3 regions of the Rossellomorea sp. y25 genome follow, and region 1 is predicted to be linked to each of the others. Evidence: riboswitches for the same ligand, from Rfam matches in the RefSeq annotation. Region 1 holds a riboswitch; each other region holds the start of a gene.
The links. Region 1 has a riboswitch for cobalamin ahead of AAEM60_RS06330 (acyl-CoA thioesterase). Riboswitches for the same ligand answer to the same signal wherever they lie in the genome.

Region 1 (15,186 bases):
CGATAGCAGGGTTGATGTCCGATCAGGGATTTGAAGAAGTGGTATCAGGGCTCGACCTGTTGAAGAGCGCCTTTATTGAATTAGGTTTCTCCCGGGACTTCAATCCGTTTCTTACCTTATCATTTCTAACGTTACCTGTGATTCCTCAGTTGAAGCTGACGGACTTGGGGCTATTTGATGTTGAGGGCTCCAAGCATATTAAGGTTGGGGTTTAGGGTATGAATGGGTGTTTGACTGTTGAAATTTGCTCTTTTTTTGACAGTTGAATTTTGAGGTGTATTCACCGGTTGAATATCCGGGAGAATTTGACTGTTGAATATTTGCATTTTTTAACATTTGAATTGTCCTCACTCTTAAAATAGATCTGCTGTACCAGGTACAATTTATCCGATTTGTACCTGGTACAGTGGTCATAACAACAGGTGCCAGGTACAGAATCAACATCCCGTGCCTGGCACTCTTTTTATCCCACTCAAAAAAAGAGATGCCCCCATATACCCGAGACATCTCCCTCTCATTATTTACTTTGGCTGTCTTCCCTTTACCTCTGTTTCTTCCTTTTCGTTCGTCACAGCGACTTCCTTGTCAGCTGTTTCAGAGATCGCTGGCTGATAAGGTCTTTCATGGGATCTATTTGCATATGACTTCAGTAATTCACCTACATCGATGCCAGTCATTTCGCGTAACGGTTCCTGCATATCAAGCATCGTTCTGGTGATGCTTTTCCCAAAGGAAGGAACTCCCTGGCCATTACCGGAATCAATGATTTTAACAGAGTCAATATTGTTAAGAGGCTGAGCAATTTTCTCTGCGAAAACAGGCAGCATTTCGATTAGTTTCTCGGTAATGATGACATCACCATGTTTCTCCATTGCTTCTGCCAGCAGTTTACGGGATTCGGCTTCCGCTTTACCTCGCTCTCTGATAACATCGGCTTCAGCAGAACCTTCTTCTCTGCGTATCTTGGCTTTCGCTTCCCCGTCAATTTCAGCCTTGCGAGCTTCCGCTTCCGCTTTACGAGTGGTTTCGTAGTATTCGGCGTCGGCTTTCGTTTTACGAACTTTTGATTCTTCTGCTTCAAGTTTAACGGCACGTTCACGTTCAAGGAATTGAAGGGTTAACTCTTCCTCTTTCACTTCCTTTGTAAGTTTGGCTTTTTCCAACTCATAGGACTGTTCGGATTTCGCTCTTGCCCGCTCTGTTTCTTCTTTGAAGGCTGCGTCTTTGATGTCCTTCTCTTTTTTCGATTGGGCAATGGTAATTTGACGCTTGTATTCTTCCTCTTTCGCTTCCTGATCGGTTTGGGCACGGTGAATACGGGTTTCACGCTCGGTGTTTGCTTCTGCAATTTCAGCTTGCTTGCGAACCTCGGCGATACGTGGACGACCAAGATTTTTTAAGTATCCATTTTCTTCGTCAGCATCTCTTATGTCCGTTAGCCCGAGTGACGTAATTTTGAAGCCCATAAGATCCAGCTGCTTCTGGGCAATTTCAGATACGTCAGCGTTAAACTTTTCACGGTTGCTGTTGATATCTTCAACCGTCATTTTAGAAAGAATCGCACGAAGATTACTTCCCAGTACCTCAATGATTTCATCTTCAATCTCTTTTTGGTCCTTACCTAGGAACTGCTCGGCATAGTTCGCAATTCCGTTTAATGTGTCTGCCACCTTCACCATGGCCACTGCGTCTGCAACGATTGGTACTCCGCCATTTGTGTAAACTCTCGGTGTCGATAATTTTAATTGGAAGGATGTAAGATTAACAGGTGTAGATGTTTGGAAACGTCTTAATCTGTACCCTCCACCCCTGATGATTTTCATGGAACGCCCTTCCTGGTCGGTGAAAATATTCGTTTCCTTTTCAGGATCCCCCAGTTTCGGTCCGGTAATGATCAGTGCCTGGTTGGATCTCGCTGTACGATAGCGGAACCTCATCCAGAAATAATACGCGATTCCTGCAATAGCTGCAATAACCAGAACAGGAATCAAGAACATGAAAAATCCGATAATACTTAATGATCCTAGCATTCTGACAACCCCTCTCAAACTTTTCTATAAATCAGTCGAGCAACTGATTCACTATTTTATAAAACTTCTAACTACAATATTATCTACGGAAGGGTTGTAGAAAAGTTTCAATATTTAGGTAAATTTTCTAATTTTAATACAATAATTCCTACCAAATAAAGACCTTACTTCTCATTCCTGTGATAAAATAAAAGCGTTCACAATTTAAACATTGCTCATTGGTGAAGATGATCAGGTCATCTTCTTAAAAGGGAAGTTGGTGAAAGTCCAACGCGGTCCCGCCACTGTAAAGCTGAGATTTCGTATGGATCCACTGTTTCGAATCGAAATGGGAAGGAATATGAAATTGTTGACGCTGAGCCAGGAGACCTGCCAATTGAGAAGAACACAGAGTTCCTACGGGAGATAGGAGGGTGTTGCGCTATATGAGCCAAATGAGGAATCACAGGATTCTGGACGTCCGCTTGAAGTAGCCGCATCTTCTTTTCAAAGGGAGATGCTTTTTTTTATTTCAGAAATTAAACTGGGAGATGAGAAAATGGAACAAGCTTATTCGGTAGAACGTTCACGAACCATACAAACAAAATTGGTACTGCCACCGGACACCAATCATATGCAAACGATTTTTGGAGGGAAAGTCCTTTCCTATATTGATGAAATTGCGGCACTATCAGCAATGAAGCACTCCAGCTCAGTCGTCGTCACGGCATCGATTGACTCCGTCGACTTTTTGTCGTCTGCAACGGTCGGTGATGCGTTAAGTCTGGAAGCCTACGTTACGTCTACAGGTCGAACATCCATGGAAGTATATGTAAAGGTCTACTCTACGAATCTTGTAACGAGTGTCAAAACCCTGACGACTGAATCATTCCTGACGATGGTCGCCGTTGATGAAAATGGTAAGCCCAAGCCGGTACCAAAAGTCATTCCAAAGACGGAAGAAGAATCGAGGCTTTTCAATACGGCTCCTTTGCGAAAAGAGCATAGAAAAAATCGTGCGCTTATTTTGTGAAAAGTCCCTGATTGCTAACTCTCCTAATAAACAAGAACACTCAGAGCTTCTCTAGGCTTTGAGTGTTTATAAGGGCTAGTCTATTGATCCTAATTGGAATGAAAACGGGGTTGGTTTTAGAGCGGGAAGTCATCCAGGATTCCTTCTTCTGGTGAAAGAAGTACAGGATCAACTCTAGGAAGAAAAGAGAAAAACAGTATAGAGATGCGATTTGGATGTTATTGCCTTCAGACCTCCGTCTTGTTCTAAACCTATAGAATACCGAGAAAATATTTCCTATAATGGATAATAAAATAGTTCATTTGGGGTGTAGTATGATCGAAGGTAAATTAATTAAATTTCATCGTGAAGATTCGGGTTTGACTCAAGAGCAGCTTGCACAGGGGATCTGCTCTACCACACATCTAAGTAAAATCGAAAGAGGGATCACAGAGTATTCCAGTGAAATTACTGATTTACTGGCAAGGAAGCTTGGAATCAATATGGAAGTCGAACGTTCTCGGTATCATTCGTTACAGGCTAAATTATCTGAATGGAATGATGCAATTATTATGATTCGAACCAATGACATCCATCAACTTAAAGGTGAAATCGAAAAGGAACCTTTAAGGTTTCTATCTGACTTCATCATTCAATACAACCTTTTCCTGGCAAGATATTATTTATTTTTGAACAAGCATGGAAAAGCCAAGGAAATCCTGGGCATGTTCGAAAACAAAAACTATCCTCTATCCCCTTTCGAACAAAATTTATTACTTCATGTCAAAGGGATCTACTATCATTCAACAAGACAATTTAACACTTGCATAAATGTATTGAAACAGATTGACGATGAATATCCGAACTCCGAATATTATTTTCATTTGGCATTAGCCTATCATTCCATTCATTCAAACACCTTTGCCTATTATTATGGGCAAAGAGCCTTGCATTTTTTCCAAAAAACATTGAATATCCTTAGGGTCATCGATTCTGAAACGTTAATTTTAATTCAATTGAATGCCAAAGAACCCTTTGATATGGAAGAAACCAAACAACAGTATGATAAGCTCCTCAGAGTCTGTGAATCCGTTAATTCCAAGGAAAGGGCACATAAAATCCATAACAATCTGGGATTCGAATATTTTAGGAGAAAACGATATTCTGAATCAAAAGATTCCTATGAAAAAGCATTAAAACTTATTAATGAAGACACGCCAGCGTCACATTATTTAGTCACACTCAGCGGATATATACTAGCTTGTCTGAAAGGGAATCTGCTTTCTTCCGAAGAACTCAATCAATTAGCGACAAAAGGACTAAAAAGGGCTACTCAGCATCAGGACCCCACCTACGTTTTCTTTGAAATATACTTACTTACCATAAAAGGAAATGAACAAGAACTATATGAGTATATTGAATATACAGCTCTCCCCCATTTCAACAAAACGGGGAGCAAGTTGATGTATCAGCATTATGAAAGACAACTATTTTTATATTATGTAAAAACCGGGCAAACAGAGAAAGGATTCAAACTTGCATCCAATAAAATGTCCAATGAAATAAGCTATTATGAATTAGAATAATGACACTTTTAATGATAAAAGGAGGTTTTCTTTTATCATTTTTTTATTCGGCTGATTTCTCGTTGATTGTTAGCCACTATATTTGTTTTGTTTTCTGAACAACCCCAACTCACCGCCATTATTTCGCAACTTTCCTCCTACCCCCTCCTAAAAAATCAGAAGATAAATGATTGTTAAACTCCAATCAGTAGTTAAATAGTCCCTAAACAAACCCCCATACAAACATGACAGATTTAAATTTACACTATTAAATGTAATAATTTTTAGAATTATCGAACTAACAACTAAAGAAAAGAGGTAGAGATGATGAATGGATCTTCCATCGCAAAGAAATCAGCTGTGATTGCATTATCCACTGGATTACTTTTATCCCCTGTATCGGGCTACTCCTCTCCAACAGCTACAGCTGCGGATTGGAAAGCAGAAACGATTTTATCTTCTTTGACAGAAGAGCAAAGACAAGCATTGCATCAACTGAAATTAAATAACGCAGAAGGTCTCCAAGGATTTCAACCGAATGAATTGGCATCCGGTGAAGAAATCTCCGTTATCGTCGAATTCCAATCCAAACCTGGGCATGTAGCCGTACTAGAAGCTGCAGTAAAAGGAAAAACAGTAAAGAAAGAAGACGCCAAAGCCCAAGTGGAGAAAGAACATAAGATGTTCAAAGAAGATGTTGCAAAACATCTATCTACTAGTCTTGTAAAAGGAAAAAAGATAGAGCCGAAAATCACCCAAACCTATAAAGAAGCATATAACGGTGTGGCGATGACCCTTCCGGCCAATCAAGTAGAACGCCTGCTAAACTCCAAAGCCGTCAAGGCTGTATTTAAAAACCAGACCTATACTGTCGATCCGGTTCAACAAGATCTTCCTAATGATGTAGACCGTGAAATCACAACATCTGTTGAAAGCATTCCTTATTTAAAAGTGGATGAATTACATAAGGAAGGAATCACAGGAGACGGAATCAAAGTCGGCGTGATCGACACAGGTGTTGACTACAACCACCCTGATTTAAAGGATGCCTACAAAGGCGGATATGATTTTGTTGACGACGATGCGGATCCAATGGAAGCAACGTATGAAGATTGGAAGAGTACGAGTGAACCAGAGTTCAGTTATACGGGAAATCCCTATTATACCTCTCATGGTACTCATGTATCCGGAACCATTGTAGGACAAAACGAGAATGATAGTGAAGTATCTGTAGAGGGAGTTGCTCCAGATGCTGACTTATATGTGTATCGTGTCCTTGGTCCTTACGGAAGTGGTTACACCGAAGACGTCCTTGCAGGAATTGAGAAATCGGTTCAAGATGGTATGGATGTCATCAACCTCTCATTGGGAGCAAGTGTCAATGACCCTTATTACCCTACAAGTACCGCCCTTAACTATGCTGTGTTAAATGGTGTGACGGCCGTTGTTTCAGCCGGGAATTCAGGACCAAATGACTTTACCCTTGGCTCTCCTGGAACAGCAGCTTTAGCTTTGACTGTCGGGGCGAGTGATGTCCCTGTTTCCCAAACCACTTTTACCGGTCAAACGACAGCTGGCTGGTCGACCGGTATTGTGAGTATGGCTAGGGGATTCGCTCACACATTCGATAGTCTGGAAGATCAATCACTAGAATTAGTAGATGTTGGCCTAGGGTATGAAGCAGACTATGCGAATAAAAATGTAGATGGTAAGATCGCTTTTGTTCAGCGAGGAAATTTTGCTCTGAATGACAAGGTGAAATTTGCCAAAGAACATGGAGCTAAAGCCGTGATCATGTACAACAATGCAGAAGGTCATGTAGGATATAACCTCGGAGAATCAGCCCATTATGTCCCGGCCTTCTCGATGACAAAGGCTGCCGGGGAAGAATTAAAAGCAGCAATCGAAAGTGGCACATCAAGCTTCACGTTTACGAATTTAGAAGAAAGCTTTACAGAGGGTGACCAGTTAGCCGATTTCAGTTCAAGGGGTCCAGTCAACAAAAGCTTGGATATGAAACCTGAAGTGGTCGCTCCCGGGGTCAGCGTTCTATCGACTTTCCCTTCTTTTATGATCGATCCTGAGAACACGGATGACTATCAGTATGCTTACTCAAGACTTTCAGGAACCTCGATGGCTTCTCCATTCACAGCGGGGCTGGCAGCTTTACTTTTGGGAGAGAATCCGGATCTCGAGCCAGCTGATATTAAAACGATACTTATGAACTCATCTGATCCTTTGAAGGGAGATTACAGCGTATTTGAGGTTGGTGCAGGAAGAGTGGATCCGTATCAAGCCCTCCATAGCCAAACAACGATTCAAATAAACGATGAAACGTTGCTTCCTAATGGCGAAGAACTGATTGCAATCGATCATCCAACTGGGGGATTGAGCTTTGGAAATCAGGTAGTGGCCGAAGGAGATCACCTCCGCGTACAAAAAAGCTTTGAAATCACAAATAAAAGCGATCAAAAGAAAACCTTTGACATTACGTTTGAAGAAAATGTACAGGAAGGCACCCTTAGTCTCAAGGAAAATGGAGTTGAAGTGACTTCAGACAAGTCTATTAAAGTGAATGGTGGCAACAAAAAGACTTCAAATTTCTTCCTGACAATGCCTAAAACAGCTGCGAAAGGGATTTACGAGGGATACCTGGTCGTTACGAACCGTAATGATCAAACAGAAAGCTACCGCGTGCCATTTAGCGTAAAGAGATCGGAGGAAGGCTTTAATACACTTGAATTGTTATCCCCCACCTTTGCACCTTCTCACTATACTCACGGATATGATCCATTCCGCTATCCATGGGCACTGGTTGAATTCAACCTGAGTTCACCGATGGAAAGCATGGATATCATCCTTCAGGACGGGGAAACAGGTGAAGATTTAGGATTAATCGGTACACTCGATCTGCAGGGTGCCCTGCTGGATAACAACTACTTACTAAGAGCATTCCAGGGTGGCTATTTCGCATTTACCGGTGATAAGAAAAATCCCGTTTCAGAAGAAATGACCATCGCAAAACCTGGGCACTATAAGATCAAGTATGCGATGACAGATCCTAAAGGCAAAGTAAAAACAAAATCAGAGCATTTCTATATCGACATTGAAGGTCCTACATTCAAGAGTTCCCTGGATGGTGAGTCACCGTTCCTTGAATATAAGCGGGGTCAGGAAACGTACCCTTTTGAGATTGAAATTACAGATCCACTTATTGAAAAAATGCAAGCAGCAGGAATCGACACAGATCAATCCAAAAACTTTATGATTTATTATTGGAATTCACCTTTCCCTTCGTCACCTCTTTACATGGATGAAAACGGTAAGTTTGTCGAAGAAATTGCGATGAATGAGAATGTGAAAGCCCTTAACTTTAGAATGAAGGGCTATGATATGGCTGGGAATAATAGTACGATGAAAAACTATTTCTTTATTAAAGAAGGTACTCCGAACGCGTATCTGAAAACCGATGTCGATACCGTTACAACAGGTGAAACCGTAAAGGCAACCCTATTACTGGATAATGTTCAAGATGCAAAGGAAGCCACCTGGACATTTGAAGATCACTACGGAAAAAAACCAGAAGTGATTGATGCCAAGCTATCCGGGGAGTTTCTAGAAAAAGCTTCCCTGACACTTGAAGGAAATCAAATTAAAGTCACCTTCAATGAACCTGTTGAATCATTCGATCATAGTGCGATCGTTGAGGTGCACGTAAAACTTCAAGATGAAATCTTCACGAAAGAGGATGGGTTGGACCCGACGGTAACCGTTACAGATTCCAACAATGAAACAATGAATTTATTACATGCTGGTGCAGGATTCACTGTAAATCCTGACTTTAACTCAATAAGGGGATATATAAGTCCTGAAGGATTTGATAGTGGAAGTGGCTACAATGCCAAGAAGGATTGGTCAAAAGCAGATGCAACTGTAGAATTCAAAAATTCAACAGGAGACGTCTTTACACCATCATCCATCACAGATAATGGTGAGTACTCCATTGAGAAACTCCCATTAAGCAAAGACCCTTATGATATAACCGTAACACTTCCAGGCCACTTCTTAACTAAGAAGAATAATGAGCAAATCGGTTATGAGTACAACGGAATGCTTTACGGAAAATATCATAGAGTGAACAATATGAAACTTGTCGGAGGAGATGTCAACCAGGATCATGTCATCGACATTCATGATGCCATTGCCATTCAGGATGCCTGGAATACTAATAATCGTGCTGCCGACATCAATTTCGATGAAGTGGTGGATGCGAACGATATGAATTTTGTTCAAAAGAACTATCTATTACAGAATGAGCATGTTAAGAATGCCCCTGCTCCAGTTGAATCAGCCGACGGAAAAACGTTGGATTCGATTTTAGAGGAATTAGGACTGAACTAAACATCATGCCAGAATTTAAAGGAATGGGCCCTCGTTACATCAGGGTTCATTCCTTTCTGCTTTGATCCATAATACAAACCACCCTTCTTACATACAAATGAAGAGATAGCCTAAAAAATTCATCTTGAAGGATGGTGCTTCATGTATAGCTATTATCAGCCTTATGATCGTAACCAGGGCATGAATGTAAATACTTCCTATACCACTTTGATTGATCCATTCGTCGTCAGCAGACTGCAGTCCGTCATGGGGAAAATGCTCATTGTGGAGACTACGAAAGACACGATTCGAGGCGAATTGATTGAGGTTCAACCAGATCATATCGCACTTAAAGCTGGTGACTCTGTATTTTTCGTGAGAATTCAACAAATCGTCTCCATTATGCCTGTTTAAATAGTCAATTTGCAATTAGGCAACATCACGAATCTTGGGTTCAACTTCCCCTTCCCTCCGACATATACTACCCTGAGAGGAGGCATGACAGAATGGATCGTTTTATTCTTTTGTTAGTAGCGGGTATCTTATCCGGATTTGCATTGTTGAAAGCTCCTTTAGCAGGGACGTTTTTAGCAAGCATAGCCCCGGTAACAAACGTCATTGGCATATTAGCAATTCTCATATTCTCTCTTTTCCTTATATATAAAGGCGTTATGGAAATACTCGGCAAGTAAAAATATGGACTCAGATATTTTTCTGAGTCTTTTTTTATGCTTATTATTCAAACCAGATGTTCAGCAGTTTTTTATATTCCTCATGATCAATTTCCTCTTTCGTCATCTCTCCATCCTTCCACTGTGTAAAGGACGTATCGGTTAATGTTACATTCCCGTTATCAGTCCTTTTTGTCAACAATGGATGCTTGTTGAAAGGGGAAGCTGAATGTTTGGCAATAATCGTTTGAATGTCATTCAATTGAGTGACATCCTTTATGTGATCACGCGAATCGAAAGCATATCCGGTTCTCCATTCCGAATGCTTATGCTTTAATTTCATTTCAAAAATATAATCTCCATGGGGACTGTCGGCCTTTTTAACTCTAAACTGACCATTTGAAGAAACGACCTCTTCTCCCGATAATGGCACTGTTTTCAACGGGAGATTTCCTCCAAATCCCGTATCAATCACATATGATGAATCGTTGTGTGTGACTAAAATCACCACATGGGTCCTTCCTAACGTCTGGTACTGCTCTTTATCATGATCGTAAACGACTCCCCGAACGAGAGATGCATCAAATTGATTTTCGACCAAAAATAAATAAAACAATGAATTCAATTCATAACATAGACCACCTTCGTTCTTCACGAGCACTTTATTCATTAGATTTTCTTTGGTAAGATCAGTGAACGTATTTCCAATAACACATAGATTTTCAAATGGGATGCTTTTAGCTGTTTCTTCTAAAATGGTATCTAATTGTTGAAAGGTTATTTTCCCTGTGGGTGGATAATGTATTCTTTTGCGAAATAATGTATTTAGATCGGTAATGGTGAGCCCTCCATTTCTTAAGCGTCATTCTACATTATGTTGTATCTGTTTATTATTTACTTTTACAATGTCGAATTTCAAGAAAAACACCTTATATGCCAAACGCCCTATCACAACTGAATTCGCAACTTTCCAGACTGGGCACGCGATACACATGTCAGAATCGACCGGTGTCCATTCCGTTCTTCCTCACTCAAAAAAGAATCACCATGATCGACTTTTCCCTCTATCACGTTTAATTCACATGTTCCGCATCGCCCAGCCCGGCAGGAATAGGGAGCTTTGATCCCTAACTCGAGCAGTGCCTCTAACAAAGTCTCTTCTTCCGACACAGAAATGGTTTGACCACTCGTTAACTCCACTTCAAATCTTCGACGTGTTAGTGTCTGTGGAGGAGTGAATCTCTCGCAATGAATACTCCGCGGAGGATATCCGATTTCGAGGGCACTTCTAGTAAATTCTTCGATGAATGAAGGTGGACCACAGAAGTAAACGTGGGTTCCTATTCTGTGCTTCCAAAGTGTTGTATCTGTCAACCTCTTTTCTTTTGAAAAATAAAAGTGAGCCTGCTCAGGAAAGGTTTCCGTTAGAAAGGAGTAGAAAGGGCAAGCCTCTTTCGATTTCACTGCATAATGGAGTTCGAAGGTCCGTCCCTCCTCCTTAAGCTCTGCCATCATGGACATGTAAGGGGTGATACCGATTCCCGCGGCATAGAATACATGGTGTTTTGCTTTAAAACTCAGTGGGAAATGATTTTGTGGAAATCCCACTCGTAAGGTATCCCCCACTTTCATCCGTTCATGCCAATACATAGATCCCCCCTGGGACGTTTCTTTTAGACGGATGGCGATTTGATAGGCGGCTGTTTGACCAGGTGGGTTCGTTAAGGAATACGACCTGGCAATGGTTTGTCCATCCAGCTCAACATATGTAGTGATATGGGATCCCCCGCTAAAATAAGGAAGGGATTCGTTATGTTCATGAACAAGAGTAAACCTCTTGATATGAGGGGTTTCCTGATGAATGGACCTGACTTTTACGGGGATGGTTTTGAGTAGATTCACCTTTGACCACTCCCCATTTCTAAGGTAGCGTAACCGAGGAATGACCCTCGTAATGGAGAGTAGTGATCGGAAATGGACAACTTTAAGTGACAATGGGAACAGATCGTCTCGAGTTTACCCAAACCCTCAATCTTTGTTTTCTGATGACATTTGCAACAGAAAACTTCGATCATTCTGATACCGTGACCAATTAACTGCACTTCCTCTTCAGAAAAACCACATTCCACAGCCAGGTGCTTGAGACCTTCCAGCTTACCCCACTCCATTGCTATATATAGAAAACTGCCCATCCTCTGATTTCGCAACCACCGTGAGATATTGGTTTCTTCCTTTTCACCAAGATACACCACTTCAAAGGAGACATTCTCCTTCATTACTTTTTTTATGATAGGAGTCAGTCGTTTCATCCCTTTATGATCACCGCAAAATAAATACTTTCGTTTACTTGGTACGAACGCTGGCTGTGTCTCGGTCTTCACTTTATCACCCGCTTTTCATTCAAGTATTCAATAACCTCTTCTTTAAAAAGGGAAATCCCTTTGTAATCTGAGATAGGTGGTGGAAGCTCCTGCAGGATCCGGTGAAATTCCTCGGTCCACTCCGGATTTCGAGTGAACTTATCCAGTGAGAGGAGGTGGGTATGAATCGTGAACAGTAAACCGTTTGACCCAGGCAAACGGAACAGTTTCTGCACTTCTACCCGCAAATGAACGAATGCCCCGACATTTTCTCCAGTAACTACCCTTCTATCCTTCCCCCACTGATCAAAGGTCTCAAGAGAAGTATCCAGCCGATCCCCCGCCATTAACGACCAATTCCGCCTGACCCAAGGATCACCTGCTTCCATATGCATTAAAAACCTCAGAATTCGTTGATCCAATCCTACTTCTTTAAAACCGGGTATCGGCTTATGGATCTCTTTAAAACTCATTCCTGAATTAAAAGCCAGGGACCAATTAGCAGGAAAACAAAGCTGTCCCGCATCCAAATATAAATCCCCATCCCGCTGCATCATGAAAATCAGGTCCTCTTGTACATGTCGACCGATAAAATCGAGTGGTTCCAATGATAAAGTGGATTCATCCCCAAGTTTAAAGGTTTTTTGTTCATTTAGAATGTGGTTGTGGAACGTCCATTTTCCATCATTTTTTTCAAGGGAAAACTGCTGAGGATAACACGTAGTAAGATGTTGAATGACCAGCTCTGCTATTTCCCATTGAGCTTTCAAGGTATGCGGCCGGGACTGAAAGCACCGTTCGGGATGATGCGTAAGCAGTTTCCGTTTAAGCTTGATTTCTTCTTCATAAGAAGAGGTAATCTCAACACTCCTCTGCTCCTCCAAAGGAACCGAATTATTCGAATACCGATACACATCCCCCTTAAAGGGATAAGGAAACGAATCCACTTTCACCATACAACCACCCTTTTATCTGAAAATTCTTACTTTTATTTTATCGTATAGAGGGACGGACCTCAAGAGGTCCGTCCCTCACCCGTATTTCTCATTGTACCGGCTGAGTGTAATCAGGGGCCATATCCACCGGTAGCTATGGTAGTGTATATAGAAGTGTCCTGGAAGACCGACTCCCGTTGGATACGTTTTGGAAGAGTCATCTGATGCTCCTTTTATTAATTCGAGAAGAGCCATGATGCCCAAGTCGATCGCCGGGGTTGGTTTGTCTTCGATACAGATGAGAGATTCCAGTGCCCATGCTGTTTGTGAAGGGGTAGAAAAGGAAAGAGGTACGTATGTCTTCTCCTGATCACTGTAACAGGATTCTCCCCAGCCCCCGTCTTTGTGTTGAATGCTTTCCAGCCAAGCTTTTGCTCTTTGGATATGTTTATCAGAAGACGGCACACCCGTTGCTTTCATACCCGTGATGGCCGCCCATGTTCCATAGATATAGCAGACACCCCAGCGCCCGTACCAGGACCCATCGTCCTTTTGCATCAGCTTCAGCCATTGTATCCCTCTTTTCACCTGAGGATGGTCCTTTGTCAACCCTGCCCGGCTGCCCAGGAATTCCAGGGCTCTTCCTGTTAGATCAGGGGTTGATGGATCGATTGCCGCTGCCTCTGCCCCGTCCATAGGAAATGAAGTAAGGATTCCTTTCGTCTTGTTTTTTTCAAAAGCCGGCCAGCCTCCATCACGGTTCTGCATACCAAGTGTCCATTCAAGCCCCCGGTCCCACGATTGCCGCACAAGTGGTTTTTCAGCAGCCCAATAGGTAATGGCCCTGAGTGCCGCCGTCGTGTCATCCACATCAGGGTGAATGCTGTTGCTCTTTGAAAAGCCCCAGCCCCCAGGCTTCACAACGCTCTCCATCGCCCAATCCCCATAGCGGAAATGTTGTTTCTTGAGAAGGTACTCCACCGCTTTGTCTATGGAGCGGTCCCGTGCATCCACCCCCGCCTCCTGAAGGGCATAGCCGATCAAGGCTGTGTCCCACACGGTTGAGGGTGAATTTTGAATATGAATGCCTTTCTTCGTTTCGCAGGCCATCTCTTTTAATCCACTCATTGCCTTTACGATTATAGGGTCACTCTTTTTGTATCCCAAAGCAAGCAGTGCATAAATCATATAAAACGTTGTGCTGAAATAACTAAGATACGTCCCATCGGATTCAATTCTTTGCAGCATATACTGCTGGGCAAATTGTGTGGCCTGTTGATGCAAATGAGATGGAATACTTATTAAGGACTGTAAGCCCTCGTTGATTTTCGAAAATAATTTCAGCTCCCTTTCACTGTATCTTACTTCATGTGGTGATCGGGACAGATGCTGCATTTGTGGAATGCTGTTTGATTTTAATGAGAATCCCTGATCCTTCAGCAACAGCAGCGGTGCCAAATGAGCTCGTGCATAGCTGCTGAAATCCCAGAAATTCAAGGGGAATTGCTTCGGAATCATTAAAAACCCGATGGGAATCGGAAGCAAATGCCTCCAATCATATTGTCCATGAATGGCAAGCATAAATTTCGTAATCGAGTGCGCCCCGTGAATACCACCCTTTTTCTCTATGAAACGCTGGGCTTTCTCCAGTCTCTTGTCATCCTTCTCCACCAACCCACTAAATAAGAGAGCAAAGTATGCCTCAATCGTTGAAGACAGATTTCCTTCCTTCTCATCCTCAAAAAGCTTCCATGTCCCTTCCCTTGTTTGCACTTTCCAAAGGCGGTTCACCAACCGTCCCACTAGCTCTTCATCATCCATCTCAAGGGAACGCAGGAGAATGATCATATACGCATCGGTCATCAAGCTATTTTCAAAGCAGAAGGACCAGCTTCCGTCTGCATTTTGTTTATGCTGAAGATCACTCACCATTTTATGAATCGTACTCTCAATCTTCTTTTTCATACATTTATCCTCCCGATATCTTCTCTGATGTAATGTATATGTGAAGAATGCGGGTACTAGTAGTGAGATGCAAAGAAGAGCCCGCTCTCCGGTTACGGAAAGCAGGCTCTTTCTATTGTTCTTCTAATTTCTTTGAGTAATAGCTTACGAGTTCGGGATACTTTTCAAGCTCTTTTTTTCCTTGCTCCGTTATCTGGTAAACTCCCCTTTTCACCCGCTCAAACCAGCGGTAATAATTCTTCTGAAGAATGGATGGGGTTTTCGTACCCGTGCCCAGCTTGGCTAAGTT
Region 2 (8,117 bases), 2.3 Mb from region 1:
GGACCCTTTTTTGTGTCTTCATGTCCTTTTGTTGAACAATGGGATGCCTGACGCAGTAACTTCTAAGATCCAATCAAAAGGAGGAGAAGTTAAGTGGCGATCGAGTTAAAAACGCAATTTAAAAACAGTAAAAAAGTATATGTCGGAGGATCAAGACCAGACATAAATGTACCGATGAGAGAAATAGAACTGAGTAGGACGAATGTTTCCTTGGGCGTTGAAGAGAATGAACCGGTTCGTGTATACGATACAAGCGGACCTTATACAGATGAGCGTTACCAAGTCGATATTCATAAAGGGTTACCTTCCGTTCGCACAGAGTGGATCCTGGAACGTCAGGATGTCGCCGCTTACCCGGGACGTGAAATCGAACCGGAAGATAACGGCTATAAAGGAGACGATCCTTATGCACACGTAGAGGCGTTCACTACTATCAAACGTACCCCAATACGGGCAAAAATGGGTCGTAATGTGACTCAAATGCACTATGCAAAAAAAGGAATCATTACACCGGAAATGGAGTTCATCGCTATCCGGGAAAATGTTGATCCTTCATTTGTAAGAGAAGAAGTAGCAAAGGGCAGGGCCATCATTCCTGCCAATATCAATCATCCTGAATGTGAACCGATGATCATCGGTCGTCACTTTCATGTGAAAATAAACGCGAATATCGGAAACTCTTCTGTATCATCTTCCGTTGAAGAAGAAGTGGAGAAAATGACGTGGGCAACTCGTTGGGGTGCCGATACCATAATGGACTTATCAACAGGTAAAAACATTCATACAACAAGGGAGTGGATCATTCGAAACTCCCCTGTCCCTGTTGGTACGGTACCGATCTATCAAGCACTAGAAAAAGTAAACGGAATTGCTGAGAATCTTACATGGGGTGTGTACAGGGATACATTGATCGAACAGGCGGAGCAGGGTGTTGACTATTTCACCATTCATGCAGGTGTTTTATTGAGGTATATTCATCTGACGGCTGATCGTACAACAGGCATTGTTTCCCGTGGAGGTTCAATCATGGCACAATGGTGTCTTGCCCATCATAAAGAGAACTTTCTTTATTCCCATTTTGAAGATATATGTAAGATTTTAAAAGCCTATGATATCTCCGTTTCCTTAGGAGATGGTTTAAGACCCGGATCAATTGCTGATGCGAATGATGAAGCACAGTTTGCCGAGCTTGAAACATTAGGCGAGCTAACCAAAATTGCTTGGAAGCATGATGTACAAGTCATGATTGAAGGCCCTGGTCATGTACCGATGCATATGATTAAAGAGAATGTGGATAAGCAAATGGAAATCTGTCATGAAGCTCCTTTTTATACCTTGGGGCCATTAACGACAGATATTGCACCGGGGTATGATCACATTACTTCCGCCATAGGGGCTGCCATGATCGGTTGGTTTGGGACAGCCATGCTGTGCTATGTAACACCGAAAGAGCATCTGGGATTACCGAATAAAGATGATGTGAGAGAAGGTGTCATTGCTTATAAAATCGCAGCACATGCAGCGGATTTGGCGAAAGGCCATCCAGGGGCACAAGTCAGAGATAATGCCGTTTCTAAGGCTCGATTTGAATTTAGATGGAATGACCAATTTAATTTATCCCTGGACCCGGAGCGTGCAAGGGAGTATCATGATGAAACACTTCCTGCAGAAGGGGCAAAAACGGCCCATTTTTGTTCAATGTGTGGCCCGAAATTTTGTTCAATGAGAATATCACATGACATAAGGGGAATGAAGGAGACTAGCATGAATGATGCTCATAAGGAAATAGAAAAAGGATTGAAAGAAAAATCGAAGGAGTTTGTGGAAAATGGATCAAACATCTATCGATAAACCTTCTTGTCATGTACTGAAATTGAAGAATGAGATCGTAAAGCTCAATCAGAGAGTCATCCAACTCGAAAAAGAAGTGAAGAGCATTCAGGAAAACTGCAGACATGTCTTTTATGAAACGGATGTAACAAGATCTTGTATCAAATGTCATTATGTAGAAAGTACCTATTATTAGAAACGTGTAAGGTATTAATTAAATTTCTTTTGACAGCTTATATGTACCGTGCTACGATTATTACAAATTTCGGAATAGTAAATGAATATATTTGTAACTCTTATTGAGAGTGGTGGAGGGACTGGCCCTGTGAAACCCGGCAACCATTCAACCGATGTGTTGAAAAGGTGCTAATTCCTGCAAAGCACTTTGCTTTGGAAAATAAGAGAGGATTCTCATAAACATGAAGCCCTCTCTTTCGCAAGAGAGGGCTTTTCGTTTTTATGAAAGAAAAATTAAATAGACAAATGCAATAGGTGCTGAGTCATGCTCAGCTAAAAGGGAAGACCGGTGAAAATCCGGCACGGTCCCGCCACTGTAATGGGGAGCGACTTATCATTCAACCACTATTTCTGTTGAAATGGGAAGGGATAAGAAGCTGTGAACCTAAGTCAGGAGACCTGCCTGTTGTATGCGCTTATGCTCTACGTGGATATAGAGAGGGGTGAGGAATACGTGTTGAGAATACAAGATTGTCTCAACTCAAGTTAGTGATGCGTATGAATCTCTCTTTCATTTGAAAGGGAGATTTTTTTGTTGATGACAACCATATCAAGTATAAGGAGTGAGGATTGAATGAGTAAGGTGATCAGTTCAAATTTAGGATATCCAAGAATCGGTGAAAAGCGTGAATGGAAAAAGACGCTGGAACAATTTTGGGCAGGGAAGATTGAAAAGGATTCCTTCTTAGAACAAATGGAGGAAATACGAGTCAACCATTTGAAGAAGCAACTGGATCAGGGAATTGATTTGATTCCGGTTGGAGATTTCAGCTCATATGATCATGTGCTTGATACAGCCGTCATGTTCGGCTTGGTTCCTAAGAGGTTTCATTATGGTGGGGGTAAGGTCTCTCTTGAAACGTATTTTGAAATGGCCAGAGGATCAAAGGACGCGGTGGCACTGGAAATGACAAAATGGTTTAACACCAACTATCACTATCTCGTCCCTGAACTTGATGGGATCGTTCCCCGGTTGGTGGAAAATCGTCCCCTCCATTTTTTTAGGGAGGCAAAAGAAAAACTGGGTATAGAAGGAAAACCGGTTATCTTAGGTCCGTTCACATTTGTGAAATTGTCCAAAGGGTATGATAACGGGGACTATAAAACCATCGTTGATCAATTTGTCCCTCTTTATGCTGAAGTATTGCGTGATTTACAGGAAGAGGGTGTAGAGTGGGTACAAATGGATGAACCGATCTTGTGCACATCCATCGGGGATGAAGAGATGGATCAATTTAAAGAAGTCTATCAAACACTTAAAGAATCCTGCCCCGGGTTAAAGATCATCCTCCAAACCTATTATGATAGTTTGGAAAGGTACCAGCGGGTGTTAGCACTCCCAGTGGACGGCATAGGGATAGATTTTATGCATGATCGTGGTAAGAATTTGGCGGCGCTGAAAAGATTTGGTTTTCCTAAAGATAAATTCCTGGCTGCCGGCATTCTTGATGGCAGGAATATTTGGAGAAGTAATCTTGCTGATACCCATTCGCTTCTATCGTTCATTGCAGGGTATGTTCCGAGTGATCGCTTGATCATACAACCATCATGCAGTTTACTTCATGTACCTGTAACCTTGCAGAATGAAGAAGCAATTGATACACCTCTCATTGACGCTCTATCATTTGCTGATGAGAAATTACATGAAATCACAATTTTAACGAAGGGGATTCGTGAGGGAGTCGAGACAATAGAAGATGAGATTGCTCAAAGTGTAACGGCGATTAAGAATTTAAACGAATCACCCCTGCGCAATAATAGGGAGGTGCAGGAAGAGGTTGAGGAATTGCAACCCGATAATGTAGGGAGAAAGGATCCTTTCCATATTCGTAAACTGGAACAGGCGAAGTACTTTTCATTACCTTTTCTACCTACCACTACAATAGGAAGTTTTCCTCAAACCCAGGAAGTAAGAAGGCAAAGGTTGAAATGGAGGAAGGGAGAACTTTCTGATGGGGAGTATCAACAATATATTCATGCGGAAATAAAACGCTGGATTGAAATTCAGGAACAAATAGGTCTTGATGTGTTTGTACATGGGGAATTCGAGCGGACTGATATGGTTGAATTCTTTGGTGAGAAATTAGATGGTTTTCAATTTACGAAGTTTGGATGGGTACAATCATACGGTTCCAGATGTGTGAAGCCACCACTCATTTACGGTGATGTGAATTTTAAAGAACCGATGACGGTTAAAGAAACCGTATATGCCCAATCATTAACCGATAAACCGGTTAAAGGGATGTTAACGGGCCCGATCACGATTCTAAATTGGTCATTTATTCGGAATGATATATCACGATATGAAGTATCGAATCAAATCGCACTTTCTCTCCAAAAAGAGATAGAGGAATTAGAAGCCCATGGGATTCGCATGATACAAGTCGATGAGCCGGCACTTAGGGAAGGTCTGCCTTTAAAGAGTGAAAATTGGGAGGAATATCTAAAGGCTGCCGTTTATGCCTTCAGATTGGCCACTTCATCTGTACAGAAGCAAACCCAGGTCCACACACATATGTGCTATTCGGATTTTGAAGATATTATAGATGCCATCAGTGATCTGGATGCTGATGTCATCTCGATTGAAACATCAAGAAGTCATGGGGAGTTGATCCATGTTTTTGAAGATTATACGTATGACAAAGGGATTGGTCTCGGGGTATATGACATTCATAGTCCACGGGTGCCGAAACGTGAAGAATTAATCCGCAATATACATCGGGCTCTGGAAGTGCTGGATCCCCATTTATTCTGGGTCAACCCGGATTGTGGTTTGAAAACACGTGGGATCGATGAGACGGTCTTAGCTCTTAAAACCATGGTGGAAGCTGCGGAACAAGTGCGTGAAGAAGTGCTTCTTAAAAATGAAAGATAATAGACGGAGAACGAAGAGAAATATGATCGAGTGTAGCTGTACGCTCGTGTGATCCACCTTTACAAAACGCAGGGCGCAGGTGAAAGGAAGTGCGTCCTGCTCATAAGGAGAGAAAGAAAATGCCATACATAGCCATAGGAAGAATCATTCAAGTATTTAATGAACATCAGCCAAATCGCACTATCCTATATTTGGTGAGTGATAAGGGGATTGATGAGTTCCCAAAAGGGAGGGTTACATTAAAAACCGCTTTAGAATGGCAGGCTAAAGAAATGATATGTAATGTTTATGCTCCCAGTTAAAAAACGAGAGGGAAGAAAAATAAGCTTCCCAAAATCCTTTCAATTGTGTTAACTTAATGTTATACATAGTTTACATACACAAGGGGGATTTGAAAGTGAACGGAGAAAAACTAAGGATGATCATTCACTGTGCCATCTTTGCTGCGATTACGGGGATTTTCGCTCAAATCGAGATTCCACTGCCACTCGTACCAATCAGCGGACAAACATTGGCAGTAGGAATTACCGCGACGATTCTTGGAAGCCGATATGGAGCGTTTGCCATGGTTTGCTATGCAGCCCTGGGAGCAGTGGGTGTTCCTGTATTTGCGGGCTTCAGTGGAGGGGCACAGGTACTGGTCGGTCCTACGGGAGGCTATATTTTCGGCTTTATCGTAGCGGCTTTCTTTACAGGCTTCATTCTTGAAAAAACCAAATTCACCATTCCGATGGCGATGATTGCCAATACAGTCGGAATGATCATTACGTTGATCCTGGGTACCATTCAACTTAAATTTGTAGCCGATCTTAGCTGGAATCAGGCAATGGCAGCAGGTGTATATCCATTTATCGTAGTTGGACTTATCAAAGCATTCCTGGCCAGTTGGATTGGAATCACTGTAAGACAACGACTGGTTCAGGCGAGGTTAATCGGGAATCGGAAAGCAGCAGCATAATGAAAAAAGTTGACTCTTTGTTGGGAGTCAACTTTTTTTATGACTAAAATTTATACATAGACCAATATCCTATATCCTTGAATCCGATTCGCTTATAAATTTTCCCTGCTTCAGGATTATCATAGAATAAGCACAATTCTTTTCCTTCTTCTAATACGTCACGACAGAGCTTCGTCATGCATTCCGTAGCGTATCCTTTTTTCTTGTACTCCGGATGGGTACAAACTGCCACAATCATCGCTGACATACTGTTTTCGGCGGTTGTAGAGGCGGAAGAAACAAACTTTCCGTCTTCCTCTACGTAATAGCTTCTGGAAACACCGGCTTCCATGCTGTGTTTTCTTTTTTCTACAGAAAAATCACCACCACTAAATTCAGGGATGCTGTTCAATAGGTCCACAAGTTGAGGTAGATCATTGAGGGTAGCCTGTTTAACATGAGGCAGGGCATGTCGGTTCATTGATTCCGTGTTGTCACATTTCGCATAATACATATGTCTTATTGATTTAGTTTCTCTGGATAAAAAGGGTTCAACCTGCGTCACGATCCTTTTTAATCCGGAAACGATGCTGTAGTCTTCAGTCCCATTGATGATTCTGGCAAACCCTTCCGCATCAAATTCACCCATGGAAAAAGGGATGAAGTTTTCTCTGTACTTAAGGAGGATTCCCCTCAAATTCCCTTTCGCATCAAAGTCGCCCCAAATTTTCTGAAAATCCTGTTCATACCCAAAGGCTTCAATGTCCCCGATAATAAACAAATTTTCAGCCGGCTGCTGCTGAATGAGTTGCTGACAAATATCATGATCCTGTTCTGTAAGTTGTCTGATCATCTTGATTCCCCTCCGTGAATTTTAATCATTATCATACAAAATTAGAAATATTTAGTAAAGTATTATTTTTAGGAAAATTTAATGAGAGCAAGAATTTTATTGAGTAAATTCAGCGTGACTAACAGAAGTTACTAATGGTTGTATATTTTTATATGTGAAATACCATGTATGGTTTTAAATTTATGGAAATAGGGAATCTTAGCATCAATCACAGTTATTAGGAGGGAAACTCATGCTTTGGACCATTATTGGAATTCTTTTAGTCCTTTGGTTGCTCGGATTGATCTTTAAAATCGGAGGAGCCATCATCCATATCTTACTCGTTATTGCCATTGTAGTCTTTTTATTTAACAGAATCACCGGCCGTAAAAAAGGATTATAACCATAACAAAGGTCCGTCCCTCAAGAATGAGGGACGGACCTTTGTATAGTAGACTATTTAACGGATGGACCGCCTTTAAGTTCGATTTCAGATGGTACGTTTGAGAATTTCTTGAAGTTCTCGTTGAATTTGTGGGCTAGTTCTTTTGCTTTCACTTCATATGCTGCTTCATTGGACCATGTTCTTTTTGGTTGCAGCACTTCGTCAGGAACACCAGGAACGTGAACAGGGATGTTCAGACCGAAGATGTCGTCCGTTTCTGTTTCAACGTGAGTCAGTTCGCCTTCAAGAGCTGCTTGAACCATAGCACGAGTGTAAGATAACTTCATGCGGTTACCAACACCGTATTCTCCACCAGTCCACCCGGTGTTCACTAAGAATACCTGTGCATTGTGCTCATCGATTTTCTTCCCAAGCATCTCGGCATAACGAGTTGCAGGAAGTGGCAGGAATGGTGAGCCAAAGCATGTTGAGAACGTTGCTTGTGGTGAAGTGATCCCACGCTCCGTACCTGCAAGCTTCGATGTATATCCACTTAAGAAGTGGTACATTGCTTGTTCTTTCGTCAGTTTGCTGATTGGAGGTAATACCCCGAATGCATCTGCCGTTAAGAATACGATTGTATTTGGATGTCCTGCAACACTTGGTTCAACGATGTTTTCCATCGCTTGAAGAGGGTATGCAGCACGAGTGTTTTCAGTTAATGTGTTATCCTCATAATCCGGGATGCGGGAATTGTCATCAAGGACAACATTTTCAAGGACAGAACCGAAACGGATGGCATCGAAGATTTGTGGCTCTTTCTCACGTGTCAGACCGATACATTTAGCGTAGCAGCCGCCTTCGATATTGAAAACACCGTTTGGAGACCAACCGTGTTCATCATCGCCGATCAAACGGCGGTTAGGGTCTGCGGATAAAGTCGTTTTTCCAGTTCCGGATAAACCGAAGAACAATGCCACATCGCCTTCGCGTCCCACGTTTGAAGAGCAGTGCATGGAAA
Region 3 (7,348 bases), 2.3 Mb from region 1:
ATGAAATATGTTGTTATTTAAAAAGACAATACTCATACGTTTGCATTACAAATCCTATAAAAAGTAACAATCTATCAGAAAAAGACAATGATTCCTCTTGCAAATCATTGTCTTCCCCATCTCCCATTCAATCTTATTCAGAAAATAAATCCGGATACACCGTTTTTGCTGTTAGCTCAACGGCTTCTCCAATACGTGGTCCTGGTCTTGACATAATGTCTGAATCCAAGAAATAGACTTGGCCATTTTGCACTGCATTTACATCTTTCCAGCTTTCCCGGGACTTGATTTCGGCTGTCGGCTCTTCGACATAACCCACTGTCGTTAAAATCATATTAGGGTTCCGTTTAATGATTTCTTCTTCGCCTACTTTCACCCAGCCTTTTTGATCTACAAAAATATTCTCGACCCCTGCCGTTTCAAGTATTTCCTGCTGAAACGTTTCTGCTCCTGCTGTATAAATATCAGGGGAGGGACTGATTTCAAAATATACTTGTTCTTTTTCCTTTAGCGTGCTTACTTTTTCTTTCACATCTGAAATCTGTTGCTTGATGCCGTCTACCAATTCGTTCCCCTTGTTCTCTACTCCCATTACCGTTGCAATTTGTTCTATATCCCCATAAACATCTTCAAAGGTTTGGGCAGATTGAATGACGAATACGTTTAATCCCGCTTCCTCAAGCTGCTTCACTCCTGCATCATCTCCAGTGGTATAAGCAATGACAACTTCCGGCTTTAGTGCAATGACCTCTTCCGCATTGACTGTCATGGAATCCGACACTCTTTTAATCTCTTTCGCTTCCTCTGGATAGTTGTCGTATTCAGTTGCCCCGATTACCTTATCTCCTGCTCCTATGGCAAAGAGAATCTCTGTGTTACTCGGCTGTAAGGAAATAACGGTTTCCGGCACTTTCTCAAAGCTAATCTCTTCTCCCCTGTCATCGATGACAGAATAAGACTCATTATCAGACTTGACTTCCTTTGTGGATGTTACTTCTTCCCCATTGCTGCACCCTACGAAAACAACCAGGATGAATGATAATAGTAAACTATTTAACCATGACTTTTTCATATTTCATCTTCCCCGCTTCTCTATATTTTGTCTTTATACGATTTACTCACAAAAGGAATTTCTTCAATCCCTTCACATTTATTCACATACACGGCCATCACAAACAGGACATTTGCCAGTAAATGAGCGTATTTAAATAGAATATTTTCCACTTTCATCTCAGTACTGACTTTATGTAAGGCACGGACGGACTTTTTTGCTTCACTGCGACAGGTATGAAGCGTACATGCGGCTGTACAGCCTTGAGGAAGGACAAAGGTTTGGATACGCTCCTCGACTTCCGACACATAACGATCGTACATTTGGCTCAATTTATTCAAGTCGTCTTCCTTGATGGCTGTCATTCCCCGGACCGAACCATTGAGGTGGTACGCCATCTCAGCTAAATATAGTAAATCGTCCTGAACTTTCGGTAAGTGCTCCGTCATTGATGACGCGAGTCCAATTTTAGTCGACAGTGAATCGGTCCGGATCTCAAAATCCACGGTTGAAACAGACTCACGCATATAGGGATAACATAAATAGCGGAAATCCTTTGCCATATGTAAGTTCCTCCTTTCTGAATGATGTTTGTGAAGCACCTATCGTATCTTCCGGGAGGTTTAAATAAACACAAAAAAACCACCCAAGAATATTGGCCGGCAGTTGTCATCCATATGAAAAAAGAGATGCTAAAAAGCCGCACCATACCCTTAACTTCCGAAGAGCATAATACGATGGAAAAAAGGCAGGTATCCTGGCTCGTGCGTCAGCCTACTCTAAGAACCTTCCCATCTGAATGATCAAATAGTGGTTTTCTTCTTATTTCGTCAGCACTTACAGTTGCGGAAACAGCTTCGGATTCACACCGAATTCCCTTTATGCTAAAGATCAGCACCTAATTTCTGCGTGGGTTTATTCACTTAAGGAACATTATACCACTTTATCCATATGAAAGATGATGAAGTTTTGCATAAAAAAACAAACATGTTGACGTACAAGCTTGAATATCTTGTGAGTATGTGAAGAAATGATAAGGAGGAAAAACATGAAGCGATTGATTGTTTTGCTATTATGCGTATTTTTGTTAAGTGCATGCGGAGACAAAAAACCTGCATCCCATGAATTATGTGGATACGGGGATATGATGGTGGTGAACAAGAAGGAATATGTGAAGGTCCCTGTGGAGAAGAAGTTGGTTCTGGATGAAAAGCTTGGATCTATTAAAGAAAAGATTGATAGTCAATATCACCCCGAGAATGATTTCTCGGCAAATATACTAAAAAAAGGGACACCCATCTATAGCGTGAAAGATCACAGCAATTATCTAATCGCCCAGACAGAGGATAATCGTTATATTTTATATGAGGAAATCAACTAAAAAGGAGGGCTGTAAGCAGATGTTTACAGCCCTCCTTTATTTAGTTCGTGGAATTCAAGGAAATCAACCGATACAGGATCGTCGTTTTCTCATCCATCCACTCCATCTTTTCGATACTGCCGTAACCACTCGGGTCACTGTGTTTCGTTTTTCTTACCTCTATCGGAATATGCATAGGGTAAAGGCGATATCCGTCCTTTTGCAGTACGAACAGATTCTCTTCTTTCCTCACTTCTTTTCCTTTTGTCACGATCATCGTGTTTAACTCTAAGCCCATGCCCATTTCGCTTGACCTCAATCCTTTTTGTATTTAATCATACACCACTGTCTTTTGATTTTTCATCCAGGTGCATAGCATGGAGACGATTTGTTGGTTCTTTCGTGGAGGGAAGTAATGCGTAAACTCTTTAAAGTATTGGGATGACACAGATTTATTCAGCTCATTCAGTCGTTTTTCTAATCTATATGCATGCTCAACTGAAACGTTCTGATCCTTTTCACCATGAATGATCAAAACGGGAGCTTCCAGGTTTTCTAACTCATATAGGGGCGTACGCCATTCATATCTTTCCGGAAATTTATTGGGACTTCCCCCTATGACTCTTTTCATCATTCTCCTGAGATCCTTCCGTTCGTCATATGTTAAGAACATATCCGAAACGCCTCCCCATGTAACAACAGAGGTAACGTCCCTGCGCTCCACGCCTGTCAGTAACGCCATTACTCCTCCACGGGAAAAGCCAAACACATGAATCCGGTTATGGACCACCCTGTGATAGTGTTTGAGCAATTCAACACCGGAAATGGCGTCTTCACGATCATCTCCAGCAAAATCTTCTTTTCCCTCTCCGCCAAGGTTTCCTCTGTAATAAGGAGCAAAAACAATGAATCCGTGAGAAGCAAATTGAGCGATTCTCGCCGGCCGGACCATTCCGACGCCTTTGATCCCCCCTCTCAGATAGAGGAACCCATCATACTTTCCACCTCCGACAGGTTCAGCCAATAAGCCTCTCACCCGGAGACCTCCGGATAGATAGGTAATTTCATATAGTTCCACATGTGGATTAGGTGAAGGAAACAATGTTTTCTTCACAATCGTTCCGTTTTTCATATTCTCTTCCTTTCAAAACGTGCATTGGGTATTCACACATTTTTTATACTCTACATAGACTATTTTAGCAAATCTCATCATCAACAGGAGATGCCGAGACGCAGCCTTCATGACCATCCTACCCTTCTTATATATAAGGATAAACAAGGCAAAGAGAGATGCACTCATCCCATTCTATCGTTACACCGGTTTCACAAAGCTTAAAGGAGGAATATTGAATGAAAAAATGGCTTAGAAGTAGCTTTGCCATGTTGCTCATCGTCATGTTAACAACCTGTTTGACAGCATGTGGAGAAAAAGAAGAAGTCGTACAAAAGGTTCGTGTAGCAGAGGTTACCCGCTCGATTTTCTATGCCCCTGAATATGTAGCCATCGAAAAAGGATTCTTCAAAGAGGAAGGGCTGGACATTGAATTGACCACTACGTGGGGTGGAGATAAAACGATGACCACCTTGCTATCGGGCGGTGCCGATATCGCTCTGGTCGGTTCAGAAACCTCCATCTACGTCCATGCACAAGGTTCGGATGATCCGGTCATTAATTTTGCTCAATTAACCCAAACCGACGGAACGTTTCTCGTCTCCCGTGAAAAAGTGGAAAACTTTGATTGGGATCAATTAAAAGATTCTACCTTCCTTGGCCAGCGTAAGGGCGGAATGCCGCAAATGGTAGGGGAATTTGTGCTGAAGCAGAACGGCATCGATCCTCAGAACGATTTAAACCTGATCCAAAACATTGATTTCGCTAATATTGCGAGCGCCTTTGCTTCGGGGACAGGGGACTACGTTCAGCTATTCGAACCAACGGCGTCCATTTTTGAACAGGAAGGAAAAGGGCATATCGTGGCTTCCTTTGGAACCGAATCAGGGCATGTTCCCTATACAACGTTCATGGCCAAAGACAGCTATATGAAAGACAACAAAGAAACGGTGGAAAAATTCACGAAAGCTCTATACAAAGCTCAAGCATGGGTGGAGGAAAACAGTGCAGCAGACATTGCTAAGGTGATTGAGCCCTATTTTGAAGACACAGAGCTTGCACTGATTGAAACAGTTGTCGATCGCTATAAATCACAAGGGTCCTTTGCGACCGATCCAATCCTTGACGAAGAAGAGTGGAACAATCTCCAAAACATCATGGATGAAGCAGGAGAGCTTCCGCAGTCCGTTGATCATGAAACGTTAGTGAATACTTCGATCGCTGAAAAAGCAGCAAAGTAGCAACAATCCTGGGGCTGACTTCACATGTCAGCCCTTCATTTACTTATAGAAAAAAGAAAATGGAGGCTGAAATACAGTGAACTTTCTATCGTTAGAATCGATCCATCATACCTACTTTTCACCCAAAACGGCCACCCATGCCCTCTCAGACATTACGCTTTCTGTAAAAGAAGGTGAGTTTGTCTCGTTTATCGGTCCGAGTGGATGCGGCAAAACCACTTTACTCTCCATTATTGCAGGACTCATCCAACCGACCGAAGGAACGATTTCATTATACAACCAACCTATCCGAAAAATGAAAAAGAAACTCGGCTACATGCTCCAACAGGATTATCTGTTTCCATGGAAAACCATCGAAGAAAATATATTTTTAGGTCTGACCATTATGGGGACCCTGACAGAAGAAAAGAGGAAGGAAGCACGTGATTTATTGACTGAGATGGGGTTAGAGGGTGTAGAAACGTCGTATCCGAGGGAACTGTCTGGAGGAATGCGACAAAGGGTAGCGCTGATTCGCACATTGATCACAGAACCTCAATTGCTCCTTTTGGATGAGCCTTTCTCTGCCCTCGATTATCAAACCAAATTGAAGCTTGAGGACCTGGTGTTTTCCACATTAAAGTCTTTTGGAAAAACAGCCATTCTTGTCACTCATGATATCGGGGAAGCCATCTCCATGAGTGACCGCATCATTCTATTCGGAGCAAAGCCAGGACGGATTCACACCACATTCGAGGTCCCGTCATCGTTAACAGGGTTAATGCCCTTTGAAGTCAGAAATCACGAAGAATTCCCGGGATTTTTCCAAACCATCTGGAAGGAGCTTGAAAAACTTGAATCACGAATCGATTAAACAAAAACACTTGGAATACATTCAATCATTGAAGAAAGAACAGCGATGGGTTTGGTTTTATCAAGCTCTTATTTTCCTTGTGTTCTTCTCTCTTTGGGAGCTCGCGAGCCGGAACAGCTGGGTAGATCCCCTCATTTTCAGCTCACCCTCGAAAATTTGGAAGCTGTTTCTCATAAAACTCGGAGACGGAAGCCTATTAGCCAACCTGTCTGTCACACTCGGTGAAACCATCATCGGATTCATTCTCGGCACCTTACTTGGAACCCTTTTAGCTGCTTTATTATGGTGGTCACCATTTCTTTCTAAAGTATTGGACCCTTATCTTGTCATCCTTAATGCCATGCCAAAAGTAGCCCTCGGTCCGATTTTAATTGTAGGGTTGGGACCCGGCTTCACATCCATCATCGCCATGGGTACCGTCATTTCCGTCATTATCACCACGATTGTTGTGTATACTTCCTTCAGGGAAGTAGATCCAAATTATTTAAAGGTCATGCAGACTTTCGGAGCAAGAAGAGGGCAAATGTTTAAAGAGGTCATTCTCCCTGCCTCATTCCCGACCATCATTTCGACACTGAAAGTAAACGTGGGCTTATCATGGGTCGGGGTCATCGTAGGAGAATTCCTTGTGTCCGCCAAGGGGCTTGGATATATGATCATCTATGGTTTCCAAGTCTTTAACTTTACCCTTGTCCTTCTATCCCTGCTTGTCATTGCCATATTCGCTACCATTATGTATAAGCTGGTTGAACAGCTCGAAAAGAAGTTGATCAAATCATAAGGTCGAGGTCCCTTATTCTCTTGAGAGCCAAGTCCACCACTTGATCTTTCATGATAAAACTAAAGGAAGGATCGTCATGGATATTGGAGAAATCACCGTTCCAAAGGACGGCTCCTTCTGTTTCCAGATAATCACCTTTGTTTATGAGCTCCTCAGCTTGAGCAAAGAAAATGGTTTTGATAAATGGTGAGTGATCATATACCTTATATTCCCCTATAAATAAAGGCCGGTTGATCACTCCCCCTGTCTCTTCATACGTTTCACGGATCGCAGCTTCTTCAAGGGTTTCTCCTTTTTCCCGCTTTCCCCCTGGAAACTCCAGACCTCTTTTTTTATGCCGTGTTAACAACCATTTCTCTTTGAAACGGCATAGAACTAACACATGGTATGATTCTTGTTGAAACCTTCCCTTTTCAAAGCATATTTCTACTCTTTTCCCATTTTCATCGATAAACTGTTCCATCTGACTTCACCTCATCCGCACACACTTTCTTTCATCTAACCATAAATAAAAAGCATTGGTCCACAGATTTCACTTCTGAACCAACACTTTTGTCATTACTCCTGGTTTTCATGAGGTTGCGAATTCAGGATGCCTATACTATCAATGAATTTCTTCGCTTCATCATCTCCCAATTTATGAATCATTTCATACACAAGATGCAAGTTTTCATCATACGCATCATTCTCGCGATCAAAATGATACTGGAGATAGGGTACGTGAGCCCGATAGAAATTCTGCCAATCGACTGAGTGATTGGAATCGAACACTTCCCGAAGCTGGGTGATTTCTTCATCGGTTGCAGATATCTTAAAGTTCCATTCGGAATCTGTCGAGCTTCTTGAAATTTCACCAGTGGCTACTTCAATATAATAATCATGTCGTTCTTCGTTCATCTTCCCACTCCTTCACTGTACTTATCCTTCATTTTCCTCAATTGAAGAAATTCT

Region 2: it holds a riboswitch for cobalamin, as region 1 does, so the genes downstream of both, metE (5-methyltetrahydropteroyltriglutamate--homocysteine S-methyltransferase) here and AAEM60_RS06330 (acyl-CoA thioesterase) in region 1, are expected to answer to the same signal.
Region 3: it holds a riboswitch for cobalamin, as region 1 does, so the genes downstream of both, AAEM60_RS18435 (hypothetical protein) here and AAEM60_RS06330 (acyl-CoA thioesterase) in region 1, are expected to answer to the same signal.

The regions. Positions count from the first base shown of each region.
Region 1 is NZ_CP145886.1:1,279,426-1,294,611, reverse strand. It holds gene ade (adenine deaminase) at 1-215, shown strand, start outside; gene AAEM60_RS06335 (flotillin family protein) at 522-2,030, opposite strand; cobalamin riboswitch at 2,233-2,422, shown strand; gene AAEM60_RS06330 (acyl-CoA thioesterase) at 2,569-3,042, shown strand; gene AAEM60_RS06325 (helix-turn-helix domain-containing protein) at 3,357-4,607, shown strand; gene AAEM60_RS06320 (S8 family serine peptidase) at 4,911-8,987, shown strand; gene AAEM60_RS06315 (YuzF family protein) at 9,129-9,380, shown strand; gene AAEM60_RS06310 (hypothetical protein) at 9,473-9,658, shown strand; gene AAEM60_RS06305 (arylamine N-acetyltransferase) at 9,702-10,475, opposite strand; gene AAEM60_RS06300 (PDR/VanB family oxidoreductase) at 10,586-11,539, opposite strand; gene AAEM60_RS06295 (dimethylamine monooxygenase subunit DmmA family protein) at 11,536-12,018, opposite strand; gene AAEM60_RS06290 (DUF3445 domain-containing protein) at 12,015-12,953, opposite strand; gene shc (squalene--hopene cyclase) at 13,029-14,897, opposite strand; gene AAEM60_RS06280 (DUF2161 family putative PD-(D/E)XK-type phosphodiesterase) at 15,010-15,186, opposite strand, start outside.
Region 2 is NZ_CP145886.1:3,655,196-3,663,312, reverse strand. It holds gene thiC (phosphomethylpyrimidine synthase ThiC) at 94-1,851, shown strand; gene AAEM60_RS18415 (hypothetical protein) at 1,829-2,026, shown strand; SAM riboswitch class I at 2,124-2,234, shown strand; cobalamin riboswitch at 2,304-2,489, shown strand; gene metE (5-methyltetrahydropteroyltriglutamate--homocysteine S-methyltransferase) at 2,642-4,942, shown strand; gene AAEM60_RS18405 (biotin transporter BioY) at 5,361-5,900, shown strand; gene AAEM60_RS18400 (GNAT family N-acetyltransferase) at 5,944-6,732, opposite strand; gene AAEM60_RS18395 (lmo0937 family membrane protein) at 6,965-7,114, shown strand; gene pckA (phosphoenolpyruvate carboxykinase (ATP)) at 7,168-8,117, opposite strand, start outside.
Region 3 is NZ_CP145886.1:3,664,353-3,671,700, forward strand. It holds gene AAEM60_RS18430 (ABC transporter substrate-binding protein) at 134-1,072, opposite strand; gene AAEM60_RS18435 (hypothetical protein) at 1,093-1,614, opposite strand; cobalamin riboswitch at 1,781-1,968, opposite strand; gene AAEM60_RS18440 (hypothetical protein) at 2,100-2,432, shown strand; gene AAEM60_RS18445 (DUF2584 domain-containing protein) at 2,473-2,715, opposite strand; gene AAEM60_RS18450 (prolyl oligopeptidase family serine peptidase) at 2,743-3,543, opposite strand; gene AAEM60_RS18455 (ABC transporter substrate-binding protein) at 3,762-4,763, shown strand; gene AAEM60_RS18460 (ABC transporter ATP-binding protein) at 4,840-5,616, shown strand; gene AAEM60_RS18465 (ABC transporter permease) at 5,597-6,397, shown strand; gene ytkD (RNA deprotection pyrophosphohydrolase) at 6,387-6,860, opposite strand; gene AAEM60_RS18475 (hydrolase) at 6,956-7,294, opposite strand.